3 regions of the Exiguobacterium sp. s102 genome follow, and region 3 is predicted to be linked to each of the others. Evidence: riboswitches for the same ligand, from Rfam matches in the RefSeq annotation. Region 3 holds a riboswitch; each other region holds the start of a gene.

Region 1 (7,476 bases), on a different contig from region 3:
ACCTGAGCAGGCAAAAGGAAAATTTGCCGATGAAAAATCGGATATTTATTCGCTCGGTGCTGTCCTTTATGAACTCGTGACAGGACACGTCCCGTTCGAAGGAGATTCACCCGTTGCCGTGGCATTAAAACACTTGCAAGATACAGCGCGGCGGCCATCCGTCTTGAATCCTGCCGTGCCGCAAGCGCTAGAAAACTGTATCATGCAGGCACTAGCGAAGGCCCCGCACGATCGGCAACAATCCGTTGCTGAATTTCGGGAAGATATGGTGACGGCATTATCTGTTGAACGAGCAGATGAAGGGGTTCGCGGGGAAGATCCGATGGAGCAAACGATGGTGTTAAGTCCAGTCTCGACTCCGTCCGGAACTCCGGTCAAGGAAGAAGAAGCTACGGTCGCGACAGTTGTACCGAAACAAAAGAAAAAAAAGCGATGGTGGATTGTGCTCGTATTCCTCCTCTTACTCGGAGGTGCCGCGACGACGTTCGCGATGTGGCCGGATCCGACGGTCGTTGTGCCGGATGTCGCAAAAGAAGATGCGGACGAGGCCGAAAAACAACTTGAGAAACTCGGTTTTATCGTCGAATCGACTAAGCGATCGAGTGATACGATTGATGAAGGACTTGTCATCAGTCAAGCACCGCGGGCAAAAGTGACCGTCAAAAAAGGTTCGACGGTCAATCTTGTTGTCTCGACGGGCAGTGATCCGGTCGAAGTGCCGGATGTAACGGACGAAACAGAGAAAAAAGCGACCTCGATCTTGAAGGATGCTGGGTTCTCAAAAGTAGATGTCGAAAAAGAAGAGTCGGAAGACATTAAACAAGGCAATGTCATCCGGCAATCGATTTCAGCCGGAACAGAAGTGATTGCAAAGGAACAGACGATTACAATCACGGTATCCGAAGGTTCGTCAGCGTTTGAATTGAAGGATTTGACGAACATGTCGAGTGCTGAAGCAAAAGCGTACTTGGACGCGACAGGTCTCGACGGTACATTCGAACAAGAATTTTCGAGTGAAGTCGAACTGGACCAAGTCATTCGTCAATTTCCGCAAGCGGGTGTCAAAGTCGAGCCGAACGATTCCGTGACGGTCTTTATTTCAAAAGGGGAGGAAGAACAAACCGTGACGGCGACCTTCCCGGAAAAAGTAGCCTACGATGCTGTAGGTGAAGGGGATGAAGATCCGCCGCGGCAAGTCATTCGAATCGAGACGGATGATGCTAAAGGGAAACGTACGGTGATTGAAGAGTCGATTGACAGTGATGAAACATTTGATGTTCCGGTGACGATTGATCCGGGCGAAGAAGGAAAAATCACAATTTATAAAGATGATGTAGTGTATCGCTCGAAAACGATTACCTATAAACAAGCGAAAGCAGAACAATGAGTGTGCTACGAACCGCAAATTGAAGGAGGGCATGGGATGGCAGAAAATCGTATCGAAGAAAATCGGGACGGGACGATCATTCGTCTACAAGGTGGGTTTTATGATGTCATGACGACGCAGGGCGAGGTGCGATCGCGCGCTCGGGGAAACTTCCGAAAACGTGGTATCAGTCCTGTTGTAGGAGATGAGGTCGTATTGCATATCGAAAGCGAAACTGGATACATTTTAGAAGTGAAGGAACGGCAAAATTTCCTGGTTCGTCCACCGGTCGCAAACATCGATCAAGCGTTGCTTGTCGTCTCAGCAGCAGAACCGGACTTTTCAGCCCATTTGCTCGATCGATTTTTAGTCTTAATCGAAGCAAAAGAGATTCAACCTATCATTATCTTGACGAAGATGGATTTGTTGCAAGGAACAGCGGAAGCAGAAGTCCGGACGGCGATTGCCGGTTACCGACAAATCGGTTATCAGGTGATTGAGACGTCGAGTGAGACGCTAGAAGGGGTAGAGGAAGTCCGCCCGCTACTCAAGGAAAAAACAAGTGTGCTCGCGGGACAGTCGGGAGTCGGAAAAAGTTCATTGTTGAATGCGCTCGATGCGACGCTCGATCTCGAGACGAGCCACATCTCGAAATCGCTCGGACGCGGACGACATACGACGCGTCATGTGACGTTAATTCCGCTTGCAGAGGGCTTGATTGCTGATACGCCAGGGTTTTCGAACCTCGATTTTCCACACGAGATGGAAATCGAAGAATTACGTTGGTGTTTTCCAGAATTCGTCGCACGGCAAGATACGTGCAAATACCGTGGTTGCCTGCATTTAAACGAACCAGGCTGTGCTGTCAAAAAATCAGTTGAGGGAGAAGAAATCATGTCCTCACGCTATACGAATTATGGTATGTTTGTAGAGGAAATCAAGAATCGAGCGCGGAGGTATTGAAATGATTAAAATCGCACCATCTATTTTATCAGCAGATTTCGCCAACCTAGAACGAGACGTTAAAGCTGTCGAGGCGGCAGGAGCAGATTACATCCATTTCGACGTCATGGACGGCCAGTTCGTCCCGAACATTTCATTTGGTCTACCCGTCCTCAGTAGTCTTCGTCAAAAGACGGACATGGTCCTTGACGTTCATTTAATGATCGATCGACCAGAAAACTTCGTCGAAGCGTTTGTAGCGGCAGGAGCGGATATCGTCACCTTCCATGTCGAAGCGACGAATCATGTCCATCGTGTCTTGCAACAAATTAAAGGGGCTGGAGCAAAGGCCGGCGTCGTGCTGAATCCACACACGTCACTGTCGACGATTGAACATGTCCTAGAAGAAGTCGACATGGTCTTGTTGATGACGGTCAATCCAGGATTTGGCGGACAAGCTTTCTTGCCGAGCGTCATGACGAAGCTGAAGCAATTGGCGATGATCAAAGCAGAGCGCGGTTTGACGTTCGAAATTGAAATCGATGGTGGTGTCAACGCGGAAACGGCAAAACTGTGTATCGACAATGGGGCAAACGTCCTTGTCGCAGGTTCTGCAATCTACAATGCACCAGACTATGCGGAAGCCATCACTAGTATTCGAAACGCGGCTCACGTATAATAGAGCCAAGACAATTAAATTTTGACCGCAAGGGGTGTCGCGTCAAGCGGCTGAGAGAAGTGAGTAGACTTTAACCCTTCGAACCTGTTCCGTTCAGACGGACGTAGGGATGTGGCGCACGCAGGCAGTACGGCGTCCGTCGTACTGCCTTTTTGTTGTCATCATTATTTTATTTTTAGGAGGAACACAGTATGAAACGATTACAAATGTTAATGGAGATTGCGATTTTCGCGAGTCTCGGTGTTGTATTTGATTTATTGATTCCGTTCAAAATGCCACAAGGCGGATCCATCAGCTTAGCGATGTTACCGATTTTCGTCATGGCCTTTCGTCACGGCGTCGTTGGTGGTGTCATCACGGGTGCGCTCGTCGGAACGATTCAATTGATGTTCGCTCCGCAAGTCTTGACGGTCGTCCAACCGCTGCTTGACTATACGCTTGCATATGGTGTCGTCGGTTTGAGTGGAGTGTTTGCAGGCCAAGTCAAAAAAGCAGCAACAGAAGGTCAAAAAAAGCGTCTCATGACGATTGTTTTGTTTGCGACCTTGTTAGGTGCCGGTCTACGTTACATCTGTCATGTCATCAGTGGAATCGTCTTTTTTGCAGAGTATGCCAAAGGACCGGTCGTTCCTTACTCGTTCATTTATAACGCGACGTATATGGCTCCGTCGTACGTTTTATGTGGGGTCGTTGCAGGTATTTTGCTTACGACAGCACCACGTCTTTTACGTTACTCCGCTCGCGGTATTTAAAGATGAGAGTTTTAATCGTTGCGGCAGGACCGGCAGAAGACGTCCCGACGCTCGCACCATTCGTGAAAGACAAGACGATGATTATCGGTGTTGACGGCGGGATTGCGACATTAGTGGAGCAAGGACTTGATTTTGATGTGGCAATCGGTGACTTTGATTCGCTCGGATACGTTCCGGATGGTGGATTGCTTCATCCGGCAGAAAAAGATGAAACGGACTTAGAACTAGCGTTACGTTACGCTACCGAACAGGCTGCAGGTGCTGAACTACTCATCTTTGGTGCGACGGGTGGTCGGCTCGACATGACGCTACAGAACGTCTATTTGTTAAAACAATTTCCGATGGCACGACTCGTGACGAAACGTGAGGATGTCCGGTACTGGAAAACCGGTCAGTACGAACTCGCGTCTGAAGGGTATCATTACCTGTCATTCATTCCCCTTGTCCCGTCGAACTTGACGTTACGCGGCGTCAAATACCCCTTGACGGAGCATCCTGTTCCGGTCGGTGGTTCGCTGACGGTCAGCAATGAGTGGGTTGGTGTTGCGCAAGTGACGGTCGTCGAAGGGGAAGTCCTCGTCCTGCGCACGCATGAAAATTGAACTACCTCCACCTACGCTACGCTAAGAGGTGGAGGATTCCTGAGTTATCCGACCTATCGATCGAAACGTTATCAGGCTAACCCCGTCGTCCCGACGGTTGAACGTTAATCTTGTCCGTTTCTTTTGTGCGGATGCCTACTCTGCTTGGTTTTCGCTACTTCGGTCATCCGCAAGGTGAACGTTGAAGATTTTACGTGACAGACGAACTTCCTGTCACAACCCTATATCTTCAGTTTTCAAAGAACGTGACATTTTAATTATCCCTGCTTTTGCTTGTTGTTAAACCAAAAAAATGTAGGGCAATTGACGTGTCGTAAGACACGCCTTGCCCGAAGGCGATTCATCTCCCACCTACGCTGGGCTTCGCCCCAAGACGCTTAGAGGTGGGAGTATTCTCGCCTGATTTTTGATAAAAACGCGATAGACGCGATTCCATCATATCTCGCTGATGCGACCGGGACATGCGTTCTTCAAGTACACGTCATGACGTCATGAACAAAAAGATAGGTATGGCAAACGCCGATGACTCCGTATGTAAAACGGAAGCATCGGCGTTTTGATTTATTAGTCAGTCGACTGTTTAAGTTCAACGGATTCCGGCACCCGGTGTATCCAGGGCCAGATAACAAGTCATCGTTGTTCGTTTTGAAGTGTCGAACTGGCTGCTTGTTGTTCGCTTTTTGCAGCGATATGTTTTCCTTTGACGAAAAGATGGTAACTTGCCCATGTCAGTAGGAAGAAAGGGACGCCGAGATATAAGGCGACGCGTTGATCGGCTTGAAAACCTAAACTGATTAAGACGAGCAGATTGAGTGAGAATGAGAGGATGGGTAAGACTGGGAAGAACGGTGTTTTGAACTTCAGTTCGTCAAGCGTGTGTCCTGCCTTGATGAATTGGCGTCGGAAAGCGATTTGCGAAGCGGAAATCGAGATCCAACCGACTTGTGCTCCGAGACCGGCGATGGATAATAGCCAGATGAAGACGGTATCTTCTGCGAAGAATGCCGTCAATAAGGATAACATCGCGAACAGCATCGTGAACGTTAAGGCGCGCATCGGCACACCCCGCTGATTGACGATGGCGAGTTTCTTTGAAATCATGCCTTCTTGCGACATCGACCAGAGCATGCGTGTCGCAGCATACAGTCCAGAGTTTCCGACGGATAAGAGTGCCGTCAAAACGACGATGTTCATCAAATCTGCAGCATATGGGATACCGATTGCGTCAAATACCATGATGAAGGGACTGCTGATGCCGCTCGCCGATTCATACGGAATTAAAGCCCCGATAATTGTAATCGAGAGGACGAAGAAAATAAACGTCCGCCAAACCGTATTACGAATCGCTTTCGGAATCGATTTTTCTGGATCACTCGATTCCCCGGCAGCGACACCAATCAATTCTGTTCCTTGGAAAGCGAAGTTGACGGCAATCATCGTCGTCAAGACGCCGAGAGCCCCGTTCGGAAACCAGCCGTTCGCCGTGAAGTTCGCGAACAACGTAGCTGGTCGTTCAGCCGCCATATCAATCCATCCGAACCATGCGGCTCCCCCGAGTCCGATGAAGAACAGGATGGCGAGTACTTTAAGACTTGAAAACCAAAATTCTGCTTCTCCGAATGCTTTCGCAGAGATCGCGTTCAATCCGAATAAGATGACGGTAAATAAGGCGCACCAGATGACGACGGGAACCTGTGGAAACCAGCGATCCATCAGACTACCGGCAGCTGTGATTTCAAGAGCGACGGTCACGGCCCAGCCGAGCCAATAAATCCAACCGACGGCAAAACCGATGCCTGGACCGATAAAACGTGTCGTATACGTTTGGAATGAACCGGACACAGGCATGTGGACAGCCATCTCTCCTAGACAGAGCATCGTTAAGTACATGATTGTTCCGCCGACGATGTAACTGAGGACCGCCCCGAGTGGTCCTGCTTGCGAAATCGTCAACCCTGAACCGAGAAATAACCCCGTCCCGATAATACCACCAAGCGAAATCATGAATAGATGTCGGCTTGTCATGGCTCTTTTTAACTGCATGATGAATTCCCCCTTGAGCAATAAAGTAACTGCCAACTTATTGTAAGCGTTTTCAAATGCTGCGACAATTACTTTAGGAGAAAAATAAAAAAGACGACAAAAAAACCGGAAGGGAAGATTCCCGTCCGGTTTTTGCGCCTTATACGCGTTCGACTTTACCTGATTTAAGAGCTCGAGCTGAAACCCAAACCTTTTTAGGTTTACCGTCAACGAGGATACGTACTTTTTGTACGTTGACTCCCCAAGTGCGTTTCGTTTTGTTCAATGCGTGTGAACGGTTGTTTCCCGACTTCGGCGATTTTCCAGTAACGTAGCATTTACGTGCCATGCGTTCCGCCTCCTTTTATGTTGTTTTGCGTTCGTCCTAATAGACACTTTGCTATCTTAGCATGGTGTCAGGACGGTTGCAACATAAAAAAAGTAGCTGACAAGAAAAAAACTTGACAGAGAACCTCAAAATTTAAAATAATGGATGAGGATGATGGTAAAAGTTCATTTGACCGCTACTATTTTTCACTTATTCATTGTATAGTCAGTACGGCGACTTTTCAATAGTAGGTCCTTATAGTAGAATTACGAGAAGAACACAATTAGTTAAAGGGGGCTACTCAGGTGGCGATCGAGATGAAAACGACCTATGGAAAGATTGATGTAGATAATGATGTCGTCGCGCAACTGGCGGGCGGAGCAGCAATGGAATGTTTTGGTGTCGTTGGTATGGCATCACAATCACAAATCAAAGATGGGCTAGCTGAATTATTGAAACGTGAGAATTTTGCACGTGGCGTCATCGTTCGACAATCTTCAGAACAAGTTCACATCGATATGCATATCATTGTGAGTTACGGTACGAAAATTTCTGAAGTCGCGAACAATGTTCAAAGCCGTGTTAAATATACGTTGAACCAAGCGTTAGGGTTAGAAGTGACATCTGTAAATATTTTTGTCCAAGGAGTCCGTTTGACGAATGTCTAAGACGGAAATAGAGGAGGAAACTTTAGTGAGTGTAGATCGTTTAACAGGAGCCCAATTAGTCAAGATGATTCAAAATGGCGCGGCAAATCTCTATCAAAATGCAGATTTCGTCGATTC
Region 2 (7,476 bases), on a different contig from region 3:
CAAGAAGAATTGCTCGGCGATCGTTTACGTGTCATGCAAGAAAATGATGGTAATTCGATTAAATGGGAAGAAGTCATCTTTGGTTCGAAAGATGTCGGAGATCTCGTCAGCCGTGTGCTAGCGGGGAAATCCATCTCACAACAAGATGATAAGATGATTACGGATTACCAGAACACGCAAAAGAAATTAGCGAATGCCCAAGCAGAACTTAAAGATAAAAAAGCAAAGCTTGTGACAGAGAAAAAAGAATTAAAGCGTCAACAGGCAGAGCTCGAACAACAAATCAGTGAACGAAACAAACGCATTAAAGAACTTAAGAAGCAAAAAAAGAAATTTGAGACACAGTTGATGGACGCGAAAGAAGTTCAACAAATCTTGATTGCGCAAGAAAAAGCAATCGCGGCAGAAAAAGCGGCACGTGAACGTGAAGCACGGATTGAAAAAGAGCGCAAAGCACAAGAAGCACGAGAAGCAAAAGCCCGTGCTGAAGCTCAAGCAGCACAAGCAGCAGCCGATCAGGCAGCGGCAGAAAAGGCAGCAGTTGAGCAAGCTGCAGCAGAAAAAGCGGCAGCCGAGCAAGCTGCAAAACAAGCAGCGCGTCAAAAAGCAACAACGAATTCAACAAAACAATCAACGCCGACACCAGCGCCTGTAACACCAAAACCAGCACCAGTAGCACCGAATCCAGCTCCGGCTCCAGCTGCATCTTCAGCATTGTTCATTCATCCGACAAGTGGTGCGACTACACAAGGATACGGCTCAGCAAGTGGTGAAAATGGGTATGGATTCCATAATGGAATCGACTTTGGTGCACCGGTTGGAACACCAATTGTCGCAGCAGCAACAGGAACTGTCATTACGGCTTCTAGTAGTGGTCCTTACGGAAATCACATCATGATTGCTCACCAATTGAACGGAAAAACGTATACGACGGTTTACGCGCACATGAGTTCATTGAATGCGCGTGCAGGACAACGTGTCAGCCAGGGACAACAAATCGGTGCACTTGGTAGCACGGGTAACTCGACTGGACCACACCTACACTTCGAAATTCATGTCGGTGGGTATATCTACAGCGGAACAGGCCCTGCAAATAGTGTTAATCCTATGTCAATGTTATAAAATCGTAAAAGAACCTCTACATTGTAGAGGTTCTTTTTTATACAGTTTGAATAATTAGTTGTTATATTACAAAATAACGTTTTCATTTGAAATGTAAATGAAATTTTTCTGAAACTATTACGGTGCTATAATCAATTTCAGATAGTTTCACTACGGAACAGGACTTCAAAAATCGAATTCATACATAAGCGAGGAACTCACATATGCTAAAAAAGTTATTTTCTACCGTACTATTAGGGACGTTATTATTGACGAACACCCCAATCACTCAAGCGGCTACAATCAAAGAAAAGAAAGCAGATAATGCAGCTGAACAACGTAAACTAGAAAAATCAATCAAAAAACAAGAATCTAAAATTTCAAAAGAGCAACGTCAAATCAATGCGATTGATGCAGCAATCAATGAAAATATTTTTCGTGTCTCAGAAAAAAATAAACAGATTCGTCAGTTGAATGAACGAATTGAAGAGCTTGAGGCAGACATTATCCATTATGAAGAAATGTTAAAACGCCAGGAAGAGCTGTTAGGAGACCGCCTTCGTGTGCTTCAAGAAAATGATGGGAATTCGATTAAATGGGAAGAAGTCATTTTTGGTTCGAAAGATCTTGGCGATCTCTTTAGTCGTGTGATGGCAGGGAAAAAAATTGCTGAACAAGATGACAAGATGATTTCTGCTTACCTTGAAACGCAAAAAAAATTAGCTGATGCTAAAGCGACGCTTGTGGATAAAAAGGAAGAGCGAGTGAAAGAAAAAGAAGCCCTTTTGGTTCAAAAAAAGGAACTCAAACAGCAAATGAAAGCACGTAGTGCAACCTTAAAAAAATTACGTCAAGGTAAAACAAAATTTACGACAAAACTTCTGAATGCGAAAGAACTTCAAGCGACATTAGAAGCGCAAGAACGTGCGATTGCGGCAGCAAAGGCAGCAGCTAAAGCAGCAGCGGAAAAGGCAGCAGCTGAAAAAGCGGCAGCGGAAAAGGCGGCGGAGGTGGCGGAAAAAAACAACGCCGGGACGTCTAAGAAGGTCGTAAGTGCTACGCCAGTCGCTAGTGTTCCGAGTGGTTCGGCGCAGTTCGTTCGCCCTGCGTCAGGAAGTGTTTCACAAGGATTCGGACCAGCGAGTGGTGCGAATGGGTATACTTTCCATAATGGTGTCGACTTTAGAGGGTCAGTCGGATCATCAATCGTCGCAGCAGCTTCAGGAACGGTCATCACAGCAGGAAGCGGTGGACCGTACGGAAATCACGTGATGATTTCACATTTCTTGAATGGGAAAGTGTATACAACAGTTTACGCGCATATGAATTCATTATCAGTTCATGCTGGACAAACGGTCTCGCAAGGGCAACAAATCGGTACGCTCGGAAATACGGGAAACTCGACGGGCGCACATCTTCATTTTGAATTGCATATTGGTGGTTACCAATACAGTGCGACAGGACCAGCTAACACAGTTAATCCATTAGCATACTTATAAAAACGAGCTTCGGCTCGTTTTTTTTATGGCGCTATGCTACAGTGAAAGAGAAATTTAAATCATGAGCAACTAGGGGAGCTGGAGGAATCTGGCTGAGAGGAAAACCATTCTGTTTTCGACCCTATCACCTGATCTGGATAATACCAGCGTAGGAAAGTTGAGATTGAAGACATGAATAAGTGACCACACTCGTTGGTTTTTCATGGCGTCGTCTGCTTTTTTACAGCGGACGGCGCTTTTTTTCGTTCCGCTTTCTCCTTGTGCTCTCATAGAAAGTGAGGTCTATCGATGAAACATGTACTGACGATTGCTGGATCAGACTCTAGTGGTGGAGCTGGAATTCAAGCCGACTTAAAAACTTTTTCTGCTCTTGGGGTTTACGGTATGAGTGTAATTACTGCTATCACAGCGCAAAATACGTTAGGCGTACAAGCAGTTGAAGATGTATCACCAACGCTTGTCGAAGCCCAGTTGAACTCGATTTTTAGCGATATTCGTGTAGATGCCGTTAAAATTGGGATGGTCTCGAATGAAAAAACGATTCAAGTCATTGCCAAATGTTTGAAACATTATCAGGGACCAGTCGTCTTAGACCCCGTGATGGTCGCAAAAGGGGGGCATGCGCTGTTAAGGAAATATGCTGAACAAGCATTAATGGAGCATTTAATGCCGCTTGCAACCTTGACGACCCCGAATATTCCGGAAATGGAACGCATGTTAGGGCAAGCGATTTCGACAATTGATGAAATGAAGCTGGCGACGACGGAATTCGCACAAAAACGAGATATCGCTATCCTGTTAAAAGGCGGTCATCTTGAAAGTACGGATGCCTCGGATATTTTATACACGGAAGGGATGCATCATCTGTTTCAGGAGGCACGATTAAAACGCCAGCATACACATGGTACTGGATGTACATTGTCTTCCGCGATTGCGGCACGTCTTGCGCTGGGAGATTCCCTGAAGGATAGCGTGATTTATGCTAAACGGTACGTAACTGAAGCAATCCGGCATGGATTTGCCTTAGGGAACGGAATCGGACCGACACATCACTTTTATGACATTTGGAGGGAAACGGATGCTTACAACCATTCATGATAAAAAACCATTAATTCATCATTTAACGAATGCGGTCACGATTAATGAGTGTGCCAATATGACCCTTGCGCTCGGGGGTTCACCTGTCATGGCGGAAGATATCCTAGAAGTCGAGGAAATGGTTGGACATGCAGATGCTGTCGTTATCAATATCGGGACATTGAACGCAGCTTCACGAGCGTCGCAATTGTTGGCAGGTCAAACGGCTAACCGATTGAAGAAACCGATTATTTTAGATCCAGTCGGAATGGGGGCGACGACACTTCGGACACAATTCACGAAAGAGTTACTCGAAGCAATTCATTTTACGGTCATTAAGGGGAACGTCTCTGAAATCAAGACGCTCATCGGTCAAGTCGGACGTTCAAAAGGAGTCGATGTCGCTTCCGGAGAGACATTAGATTTTCAAGTCGTCCATGAGTTTGCTGGACGGCTCGGGACGACTCTCGTCGTAACGGGACCGGTTGATTTCATTACAGACGGCAAGCGACAAGTAAAACTAACCGTAGGAACGCCACGACTCGGACACATTACAGGGACAGGTTGCATGACGGCATCGCTCATCGGAACCCTACTTGGAGCAGGGTATGATGCATTCGAAGCAGCGACCTATGGGACGTATTTAATGGGAAAAGCGGGTGAAGTCGCAGATGAAGCAGCGGGACTTGGTGATTTCCGGATGGGGTTGTTCAACGCAATCAGCTTGACTACAGAAGAAAGTTTGAAAGGGGTATTGACCAGTGGAGAATGATTACACGGTTTATGCGGTAACAGATCGGCGCTTTCACCCGGACGTTGCCTTGATTGATGCGGTCGAAGCAGCAATAAAAGGTGGCGCGACGATGGTCCAGCTTCGTGAAAAGCAGGCGCAAGGGAAAGAATTTCTCGAACAAGCGAGTGACTTGAAGAAAATGATGTCTCGTTACGGCGTCCCACTCATCATCAATGACCGGATTGATATCGCACAAATCGTCGGTGCAGGTCTGCATATCGGGCAAGAGGACATCCCTTTGAAGGAAGCACGTAAGCTGTTACCGGAAGCCACGATTGGGGTTTCTGTTTCAACCGTTGAACAGGCAATCGAAGCAGAGCAAGACGGGGCAACTTATCTTGGCGTAGGGTCGCTCTATCCAACGGCGACAAAAGACGATGCGAGTCAGATGACAAACGAAACACTCCGGGCGATTCGCCGGGCTGTTTCCCTTCCTCTCGTCGGGATTGGTGGAATCACACATCATGTGGTGCCCGACTTATTCGAGATGCTTGAAGGATATGCCGTCGTCTCTGCCTTATTCGCAGCACCAGATATTGAACGTGCGGCACGAGAGTTCAAAGAGGCGGTTCAGACTGCGCGTCAAATAGTATCAGACCGGGTATAATCACTGAAGAGGTGATGTACGTGAAATGGCAAGTCATTCGCTTTCGGGGAGGCTGGATTCGGTATCGAATCGAACCACAAATCATTCGAATCGACAACCGTGGAAAGTATCATTTAGGTTGGAAATTGTTTCCCTATCCGAATCGTTATGCATTTGAATTGGCGGTTTTGTTAAAAAACAAACACCAACAACGATATAAACGGCCGCTGTTGATTAAAACGGCATCCATCGCTACGGAAATCTGGGGCCATACACACCTGGATTTATTTTATCGAGTGATGTTACAAGTACCGTTACCACGCTTCCTATCGAATCGATATAAGGAGCGATTGCGAAATACAAGTATCATCGATATCGGTGTACGGGCTGTCGATACTAATCGAATCGTTTGGGATATCGGGAATCGATTAGGGGGATGGGCAGTTTTTCGTACAATCCAAAAAAAACATCGGAAATGAATCTTCACCTCGCGAATCATCGTAGTCATCTTACTTGCATTTGTTGTTTTAGGATGGTGCAATAGTTTGGAGGAGAGGTGAAGACAGTGGAGGCACCACGCTGTGAGACGATTGCGATCGATAAAAAACGTGCGACTGAAATTGGTCATGCCGTTGAGAAAATCCCGACGCTTGAGATTGGGAAATTGTTTAAAGTGTTATCGGACGCAACGCGTCTACGAATCGCTTATGCATTGACGGTCGAGCGAGAACTTTGTGTTTGTGACGTATCGGCATCAGTTGATTGTTCGATTGCGACGGCTTCGCATCACTTAAGAACGTTATTGAAACAAGGTCTCGTCAAATATCGTAAAGAAGGAAAAGTTGTCTATTATTCACTTGATGACCATCATGTCTCGTCGTTAGTTCATTTGGCAATGGAGCATGTGAATGAAGGAAAGGCTTCTTCTTGAGAAAAATATAAAAAACGCACCGCAGTCCGATAAAGAACTGCGGTGCGTTTTTTAGCTTTTTCACGAAGCTAATCGTATGAAACAACAGATTATTTGATTCGATGGAAGAACGTGATGGTCACACTGATGAGTAGAAAGGCTAAAATGGATAGACTAAAGCACATCCGTTTATAGGATGCTGTCACGAGCGCCGTATTTTCGAGTTCTTGATCTAATTCGGTATACAATTGATCTTTAACTTGAGCAAGATCTTCAAGAATGGTCTGCGTGGTCTGCGTCGATTGTTTCGCTAAAGCGGTAGCTGCCTGTGAACCGTTTGTTTCATAAAGGCTGAAAACGGTTTCGATTTCTTTTTCCCATGCATTGTTACGGACCAATAAATCTTTAATCGGTACAGGTGTTTCGTTCGAAGCATTGAGCACACGGCGTAAATCATGAATTTTGGTCGTGCAGAAGTAGTATTGTTCAATGTAGCGGTCGTCTTCATAGAGCAATAGGCCGCGAACGGCATTTGCCCGATCCCGATTGTATTCGACGAGTTGGTCGACCTGTTTAATCATCGGGATGTTATGGGCGTGCATCTCTTCTGTCATTTTTGAAATGGTACGATAACCTGTCAAGGCATAGATGAGAGGAATCGAAGCGAACAAACTGACTAAAAGAATGAGAGAAATGCGGTAGCGCCAAAGTTTATTCATGCAATCATTCCTTCGTAAGCTAACTGGTAATGTCATTAGCTTAACCACTAATTCCCAAAAAGTGAAGAGTTATCTATTTTTTAGGGGAACATCTTTTGGTTACGGGGATCCAATCGTTTTATATTTTGAGATGAAACCTGAAGCGATACCAAACGTAGACGTATATGATGGGTCAGCCTTTGTTTACAAAAAACAACCCACCTCATGACAGGGGGGTGTCGTTTCATCGTGTGCGGTTCATTTAAAAAGAGTAGGAATGTTCTTTGTAATTTCCGAAGACGGTATGAATCTCAGAGAAGGTGACGAAGGCATTAGGTTCGACAGAAGAAACAATTTCCTGAAGACGAACGATTTCATTATTCTGTACGACGACATAAACCATCTTCTTTGTCCGGTTGGAATAGCCACCGCGCGCATCGAGAATCGTGACACCACGACCAAGTTCTTTTGTGATGACGTCGTTGATTTCATCTGCTTTTTCACAAATGATAATACATTGTTTAGAAGCAGAGTAAAAACTATAGACCGTTTGCAACGCCTTGGCGCGAACGAAGCTCATAATTAATGCATACATAACATGTTTTAAGTCGAAGACTAGCCAAACTAAGATATAGATCACTAAATCCTGCATTAAAAAAATACGCGGGAGCGGCCAGTTATGAAAGCGGGCATAAAAGAACTTTCCGAGGATGTCGAGTCCACCTGTCGAAGCGCCGCCAAAGAAGATTAATGCCATTGCGAGTCCGGAAACTAACCCTGCAAAAATGGAGGCGACGAGAGGATCGTTTAAT
Region 3 (7,476 bases):
GCGCATGACGGAACCGAATGGGTGTGACAGAACGGCCCCTGCATTTTTAATGATCTTCGCATCGCCGTTTTTTAGACCGAGCGCGTGCGGGAGGAGTTCCGTCAAGCGGGCATCCATACACGTTAAGATCACGACCTTTTTATCAGGGAATTTATCCGAGATGAATTGTTCGTATTGTTTTTCTTCGACGAATTGTTCGTTGAACGCAAGCATTTGATTGACGATTGTCATGAAACTTCCTCCTTCAAAACAAATAAATATGTATCTTTTAATAGATTACACGATGTTTTGTCCGTCAGACAAGCAAAGAAAATAGGTGCTGTGAGAAAAGTCACAGGCAAGGGATTCAAAAAGGATGCCTTGTCCGACAACACCTTTTGAGAATGAGAACGTTTTCAATGATGTGAAATAGTTCACAGGATGGTCATGCACAAATCATCAAAAAGGCGGTATGATTGATTTGTGAAGGAAAGCACAAACTATTGAATATCAGCTTGGCATTCCTAACATTTAGTAGGGAAATGCAGACTCAGATTCGTTCCAAAATAGGGAGGAAACCTAACATGGCTGTCAAAGAAAAAATCAAACAAGACGTATCACCTGTCGAACAAACGATCAATAAAATCGTTGCAAAAGGTCAAACCGCATTACAGGAATTATTAACATTTGATCAAGAGAAAATCGATACGATTGTCCGTGACATGGCGCTTGCCGGTCTCGAACGTCACGTTGAACTGGCACGACTCGCCGTTGAAGAAACAGGACGTGGTGTCTTTGAAGATAAAATGATTAAAAATATGTTTGCGACGGAATATATCTATAACAGTCTCCGTGATGAAAAAACGGTCGGCGTCTTAGAAGAAGATGTTCAAAACGGCATCACCTATATCGCAGAACCGGTCGGTGTCGTCTGTGGCGTCACACCTGTGACGAATCCGACATCAACGACGATGTTCAAAGCGTTGATCGCGATTAAAACACGAAACCCGATTGTGTTCGCCTTCCACCCGTCAGCGCAAAACTGCTCACTCGAAGCAGCGAAAACGTTACGTGACGCGGCTGTCAAAGCCGGCGCACCGCGTGACTGTATCCAGTGGGTCGAACAACCGTCACTCGAAGCAACAAAAGTCTTGATGAACCACACGGATATCGCGATGGTCCTTGCGACCGGCGGAGCCGGCATGGTCAAATCAGCCTATTCAACAGGAAAACCGGCACTCGGTGTCGGACCGGGGAACGTCCCGTGCTACATCGAAAAAACAGCAAAAATCAAACGTGCCGTCAGTGACCTTGTCCTCTCCAAAACGTTTGATAACGGCATGATTTGTGCATCGGAGCAAGCGGTCATCATCGATCAGGAAATCTACGCGGAAGTCCGGGCGGAGATGGAAGCACTCGGTTGCTACTTCTGTACAGCAGATGAGAAAAAACGTCTCGAAGCGCTCGTCATCAAAACCGATACATGTGCCGTCAATGCCGACATCGTCGGGAAACCGGCAACCTGGATCGCAGCAAAAGCCGGCATCGACGTTCCGAGCAACACCGTCATGCTCGTCGCAGAACTTGAAAAAGTCGGCTCAGAAGAACCACTCTCACACGAAAAACTAAGCCCTGTCCTTGGTGCGTATAGCGTCCAGTCAACGGAAGATGCGTTCCATGTCGCCGAACGGATGCTTGAAATCGGTGGCCTCGGTCATACGGCAGTCATCCACACGACGAATGACGACTTGATGACGGCATTCGGAATGCGGATGAAAGCCTGCCGGATTCTCGTCAACAGCCCGTCAGCACACGGTGGGATTGGTGATCTGTATAACGAATTGACACCATCACTGACACTCGGTTGCGGCTCTTACGGGAAAAACTCCGTCTCTGAAAACGTAACGGCGAAACATCTACTCAATGTCAAGAAGGTGGCGAGACGACGCGTGAACATGCAGTGGTTCAAAGTACCGGAAAAGATTTTCTTTGAAAAAAATTCAGTCCAATACTTGAAATCGATTCAAGATGTCTCACGTGCGTTGATCGTCACCGATCAAGCGATGGTCGAGTTCGGCTACGCGGATAAAGTCATCCGCAACTTACCGGCAGGCGTCAGCTACCGGATCTTCGACCAAGTCGAACCGGATCCATCGGTTGCAACGGTTCAGACAGGAGCGCAAGCGATGCGCGACTTCAAACCGGACTTGATCATCGCCCTCGGTGGCGGATCAGCGATGGATGCAGCGAAAGGCATGTGGCTCTTCTACGAGCAACCGAACGAAACGTTCTCGAACTTACGTCAAAAGTTCCTCGATATCCGGAAACGGGCCTATAAATTCCCGGCGCTCGGTAACAAAGCGAAGTTCGTCGCGATTCCGACGACGTCCGGAACAGGATCTGAAGTCACACCGTTTACCGTCATCACGGACAAAGAGAAAAACGTCAAGTATCCGATTGCTGACTATGCATTAACACCAGACGTCGCAATCATCGATCCGGAATTCGTCATGACGGTCCCGGCATCAATCACGGCAGACACCGGAATGGACGTCTTGACACATGCGACAGAGGCCTTCGTCTCCGTCCTCGCGAACGACTATACGGATGGACTGGCGCTAAAAGCGATCAAGATGATCTTCGACTACTTGCCACGCGCTTATGCGAATGGTGACGATGCCGAAGCACGCGAAAAAGTTCACAATGCGTCAACGATGGCCGGAATGGCGTTTGCCAATGCCTTCCTCGGGATTAACCACTCGATCGCGCACAAAATCGGTGGGGAGTTCCACACGCCACACGGTCGGACGAATGCGATTCTGATGCCACACGTCATCCGCTACAATGCAGCGAAACCGACGAAACTCGCTTCGTTCCCGAAATATGAATCATTTATCGCTGATGAACGGTACGCAGAAATCGCGCGTTATCTCGGACTACCGGCAGCGACAACGGAACAAGGTGTCGAATCACTAATCCAAGCGATCACAGAACTCGGACAACAGTTGAACATCAAAATGTCATTCAAAGCCCAAGGCATCAAAAAAGCCGACTTTGAAGCAAAACTCGACAAGATGGCCGTCGATGCATTCGAAGATCAATGTACGACAGCGAATCCAAAAATGCCGCTCGTGACGGAACTTCGGAACATCATGGAGCTTGCGTACGAAGGCGTATAACAGAGAAAAAAATCATGGCAATTCAAAAGAGCCTTGCTTCCGGTCGACGGAGGCAAGGCTTTCGTTCGTAATCAGAAGAGACACCGATAAAACTGTCTTGTCATTATTGACAGATATTTCTAAGACCGCTAAAGTGAAGGTAACTTGAATAGAATCACTAGGGGTGTTGCTAAACTGAGATGAGTAGATACTCAAACCCTTTGAACCTGAACTAGTTCGTACTAGCGTAGGGAAGTGTAGACTCTAATAAACCAGCGAAGACCAGTCTGTCGGTTTTTTGCTATGTGATTATTTAGACGTGCGCAACTTTCCTTTTGGAGAGTTGCGCTTTTTTTGTTTACGACTTCGCTATTTAAGTTGCAAAAGACGATGAAGGAGTGGAAGACAGTGAACAGAACGGTAGTAGTGACGGGAAGCAGTCGGGGACTTGGCGCGACGATTGCAAGAGTATTGGTGAACAATGGGTTTAAAGTTGTGATTAATTATTATAAGAGCAAGGATGCGGCAGAGGAACTCGTAAATGAGCTCGGTGCAGAACATGCCATTGCCCTGTATGCGGATGTCACGAAGCGAGAAGACGTCGAGACATTGATGCAGTCAGCGACAGCTCATTACGGACAAATCGATGTCGTAATCAATAATGCCTTAGTCGATTTTAAGTTCGATCCGCGCGCTCAAAAATCATTCATCGATTTGGAATGGGAAGATTATCAAAAACAGTTGGATGGCACGTTGAAAGCAGCGTTCCACGTCGTGCAAAGTGTTCTGCCGCAATTCATTGAACGAAATAACGGCACCATCATCAGCATCGGCACGAATCTGTATCAAAACCCGGTAGTTCCCTATCACGAATATACGACGGCAAAAGCAGGGTTGATCGGCTTTACGCGTAATCTTGCATCAGAGCTAGGACAGTACGGCATAAACGTGAATGTCGTCTCCGGCGGCTTGTTAAAAGTGACGGATGCCAGTGCTGTGACGACCGCTGAAGTATTCGAATTGATTGCCCAATCAACTCCGTTAAAAAGAGTGACGACGCCGGAAGAGGTTGCGCAATTGGTCGCCTTTTTAGCGTCAGAAGCAGCCTCTGGCATTACCGGTCAAAATCTAACCGTAGATGGCGGATTGACGATGAACTGATGTCAGCGCTCAGGAGAAAGGAGTCAGGGACCTAAAGATGACGAAAACGAAGCAGTTAAACATCGGTGTTTTATTGTACGGCTGTGGCCATCATCAAGCGGCATGGTTAATGCCGGATTCTGCGATTGAAGAAATCGGGGAGAGCGGTTATTATCAGCGATTGGCTCAACTAGCGGAAGCGGGCTGCCTGGATGCTGTATTTTTTGCTGACAATCAATCTTTTCCTGCTGCAAACGCAACTGAACTACCGGCCTTTTGGCTCGATCCTGTAATCAATTTAACCGCTATTTCTCAAGTAACCCGCCATATCGGGTTAGTTTCAACGATATCGAGTACGTTTTCAAATCCGTATACAGCGGCGAGACAACTGTTAAGCCTTGATCACGTGACGAACGGGCGTGTCGGCTGGAACCTGGTGACGTCGATGACGGACTGGGAAGCGTTAAACCATAGTATGGATGCGCTCCCTGCAAGGGACGAACGGTATCAAAAGGCGGATGAATTTGCATCTGTAATGGAAAAATTATTTTTATCCTGGGATCGAGCTGATTTCCTTTCGAGCCGGACGGACAACCGGTTAATTGATCCTGAAAAGATTCAACCGATCCATCATAGCGGGACCTACTTCAACGTAAAAGGTCCTTCGTCTACACCGCGTAGTCCTCAAGGGAAGCCGGTGGCGATGCAGGCGGGTGCATCTGCCCAAGGGATTGCACTTGCATCAAAGCACGCGGATGCCGTCTATTCGGTGTCGTGGAATGTAAAGCAAGCGAAAGCATTCCGGGAAAGTCTACAGACACAAATCAAAGAAAGTGAGTCACCGGAGCGGCAGATTAAAATCTTTCCAGGATTGGTTACATACGTCGGTCGAACCCGGGAAGAGGCGCTGGCGAAGAAAGCCGAACTGGATGAGAAATTACCGGTCGCGAATGCCTTGAAGCAACTGAGTTTCTTTTTGCAACAGGACTGTTCTGATTGGGATCTTGACAAAGCGGTGCCGTCCTTACCGCCTGTCGATGCGTTTTCAGGACCGGTCGGACGCTATAAAACGATTCTTGAAATCATCGATGATACAAAGCCTACGCTAAGAGAACTGTTAGGTTATCTGGCAGCTGGTGGGGGACACCTGACACTGATAGGTACACCGGAAGAAATCGTCGATCAGATGGAGCTGTGGTTTGAAATGGGTATCGCAGACGGATTTAATCTGATGCCGCCGTCACTCCCGTCAAGCTTAGAGGATTTTGTAGACCTGATCGTTCCTGAACTGCAAAAAAGAGGGTTGTTTAGAGAAGCCTATCAAGGGACTACGCTTCGGGAACATTTTGGTTTAGCTCAGGTGGGGCAGTCGGACGTGAAAAAAATCGTAAAGTAAGCGTTCCTGCCAATCGGAGTTCGGCGTCTGGGAAGTAGCCCGTTCGTCATGAACGGGCTACTTTTTGTATTTACTGCAGAAGATTCGTTTTCAAATCACCTGGAACAGGAATAACTATACAAACAATCTAGTCAAGGGGAGGCGCTTTTATGGAGCGGAGGCAACAGCGAAAGGAACGCTCGCATATGTTACGCAATATCTTGTTTGGTATAGGACTCGCTTGTATTGGTTTTCTCGTCCTGTTCGGTGTCATGACCGTTCTCGTCCAACAAATCGAGAAGTCTGCCGATTATCAGGCGTTCGTCGAACTGATGCAGGACACGGACGTCTCGTGGACGACATTGGAATTGACCCTCGTGTTCCTCCTGTTTTTCATCAGCGGAATGGCTGTCACGTTGCCGGAAGCCGTCAAAGAGGGATTGACGAATCAACTGATTGGCGCAAATGATACGGGGAACATCTTGTCGGTTTTCGGAATCGATCTCAATCAAGTCTTGGAACCGCTATCCTTCCGCGCCGAATATGGCAGTCCATTCTTATCGATTTTCGGAATCGGTCTATTCCTAATCTTATTCTTAGTTTTACGGATCGGCGCAACGCGTGTGACCTGGACGATTCGAACAATCAGCTTTTTAGCGGCGAGTTTCGTCTTGTTTGCATTTACGTTCAACACAGCACTCGGGATTGATGTGCTGACAATTGATCAAGCGACCGTCTGGAACGGAATCTTCATTTTACTCTTTTTGACAGGTCTGTTTTATCTCGCGTTTTATCCACGACAACTGTCCGGTATGTCAGCCGCCTCCCGTGCTGCGATCATTATCCTGATGGTCGCAAGTAGTGCACAACTGTTCTTTACGGTGACGGATGAAGCGAAATATGAGGGGGACGCCTCGACCCGGACGTGGTTGACTGTTTCGAGTTTAAACGCAGGCAGTGACGGCTGGTATGATTTGATGCACGGCAGTCAAGTGACCTACAAGGCAAATGTCCTTGGTGCAAGATTAAATGTCCCGGTGACGTTTTTGAACGGGGAAACCGACGTGACGCGGTTGAAACGATCGATGGAGGACGTCGTCAACCGAATCGACGCCGAGCGCGTCACGAATCAACTGTTGACTGTCATCGGGGGAGAACGTCCCGATTTATCGAATACGCGTTTGACGCTTGACGCAGTCGATTACGGAACGGCACGAAATGTCGTCCTTGCGGCGGCCGCTGATCAAGTCGAACAGGATAAGCCGTTCCCGTTTTGGCTGTTTCTGATTGTCCCGTTCGTCGTCTATCTCCTTGTCAGCATCCGGGCCTTTAAGAAAATATACGATCCCGTCGTTTTCGCTGTTGCGACCGGTTTGATTAGCTGGTTCATCTGTTCGCTGACGGGGACATCGTTTGCACTCTTATGGCAGGACGAGGCTCTCGTCCGGTTCAGTCAAGAGACGGTGACGGTGACGACGATTCTCTATGCGACGGTACTGGCACTGATTGCCGGTTTCATCGGTTACGCAATCAAACGACAGCATCATGGTGATAGATGAAGGGTGAAAACCGTTTCCCGTAAGTTCGGGGAGCGGTTTTCTTTTTTACAAGTAAATTTGTAAAGGTTCAAGGTTAATGTAAAGCCAATTTGTGGAATTAGTTAAGAAGGTTAAATAAGACGGATGTCCGACCTATTCAAAGAGGCTATAAGCTACAATCAAAGCGTGTTAAATTAATTGAGCAGTCATTTATATCTTAGGGGGAAACCAGATGAAACAGGCTACAAAAATTATTATCGCTACCACGTTGATCGCACCGATGTTA

What was found. A riboswitch is a leader RNA that binds a small molecule or an ion and turns the genes downstream of it on or off. The one in region 3 is predicted to bind thiamine pyrophosphate.
Region 1: it holds a riboswitch for thiamine pyrophosphate, as region 3 does, so the genes downstream of both, thiT (energy-coupled thiamine transporter ThiT) here and KNQ02_RS08090 (3-oxoacyl-ACP reductase) in region 3, are expected to answer to the same signal.
Region 2: it holds a riboswitch for thiamine pyrophosphate, as region 3 does, so the genes downstream of both, thiD (bifunctional hydroxymethylpyrimidine kinase/phosphomethylpyrimidine kinase) here and KNQ02_RS08090 (3-oxoacyl-ACP reductase) in region 3, are expected to answer to the same signal.

What each region holds. Positions count from the first base shown of each region.
Region 1 covers NZ_JACSML010000001.1:736,014-743,489, forward strand. The annotation lists gene pknB (Stk1 family PASTA domain-containing Ser/Thr kinase) at 1-1,387, shown strand, start outside; gene rsgA (ribosome small subunit-dependent GTPase A) at 1,424-2,329, shown strand; gene rpe (ribulose-phosphate 3-epimerase) at 2,331-2,987, shown strand; TPP riboswitch at 3,008-3,114, shown strand; gene thiT (energy-coupled thiamine transporter ThiT) at 3,179-3,739, shown strand; gene KNQ02_RS03570 (thiamine diphosphokinase) at 3,742-4,341, shown strand; gene KNQ02_RS03575 (amino acid permease) at 4,972-6,384, opposite strand; gene rpmB (50S ribosomal protein L28) at 6,524-6,712, opposite strand; gene KNQ02_RS03585 (Asp23/Gls24 family envelope stress response protein) at 6,997-7,359, shown strand; gene KNQ02_RS03590 (DAK2 domain-containing protein) at 7,385-7,476, shown strand, end outside.
Region 2 covers NZ_JACSML010000004.1:114,744-122,219, reverse strand. The annotation lists gene KNQ02_RS11670 (murein hydrolase activator EnvC family protein) at 1-1,122, shown strand, start outside; gene KNQ02_RS11665 (murein hydrolase activator EnvC family protein) at 1,326-2,600, shown strand; TPP riboswitch at 2,662-2,772, shown strand; gene thiD (bifunctional hydroxymethylpyrimidine kinase/phosphomethylpyrimidine kinase) at 2,889-3,698, shown strand; gene thiM (hydroxyethylthiazole kinase) at 3,679-4,449, shown strand; gene thiE (thiamine phosphate synthase) at 4,439-5,077, shown strand; gene KNQ02_RS11645 (hypothetical protein) at 5,092-5,535, shown strand; gene KNQ02_RS11640 (ArsR/SmtB family transcription factor) at 5,613-5,987, shown strand; gene KNQ02_RS11635 (CHASE3 domain-containing protein) at 6,077-6,685, opposite strand; gene KNQ02_RS11630 (YitT family protein) at 6,927-7,476, opposite strand, start outside.
Region 3 covers NZ_JACSML010000002.1:600,135-607,610, forward strand. The annotation lists gene KNQ02_RS08080 (beta-class carbonic anhydrase) at 1-231, opposite strand, end outside; gene adhE (bifunctional acetaldehyde-CoA/alcohol dehydrogenase) at 564-3,158, shown strand; TPP riboswitch at 3,308-3,408, shown strand; gene KNQ02_RS08090 (3-oxoacyl-ACP reductase) at 3,528-4,298, shown strand; gene KNQ02_RS08095 (LLM class flavin-dependent oxidoreductase) at 4,336-5,673, shown strand; gene KNQ02_RS08100 (hypothetical protein) at 5,823-7,211, shown strand; gene KNQ02_RS08105 (bifunctional 2',3'-cyclic-nucleotide 2'-phosphodiesterase/3'-nucleotidase) at 7,423-7,476, shown strand, end outside.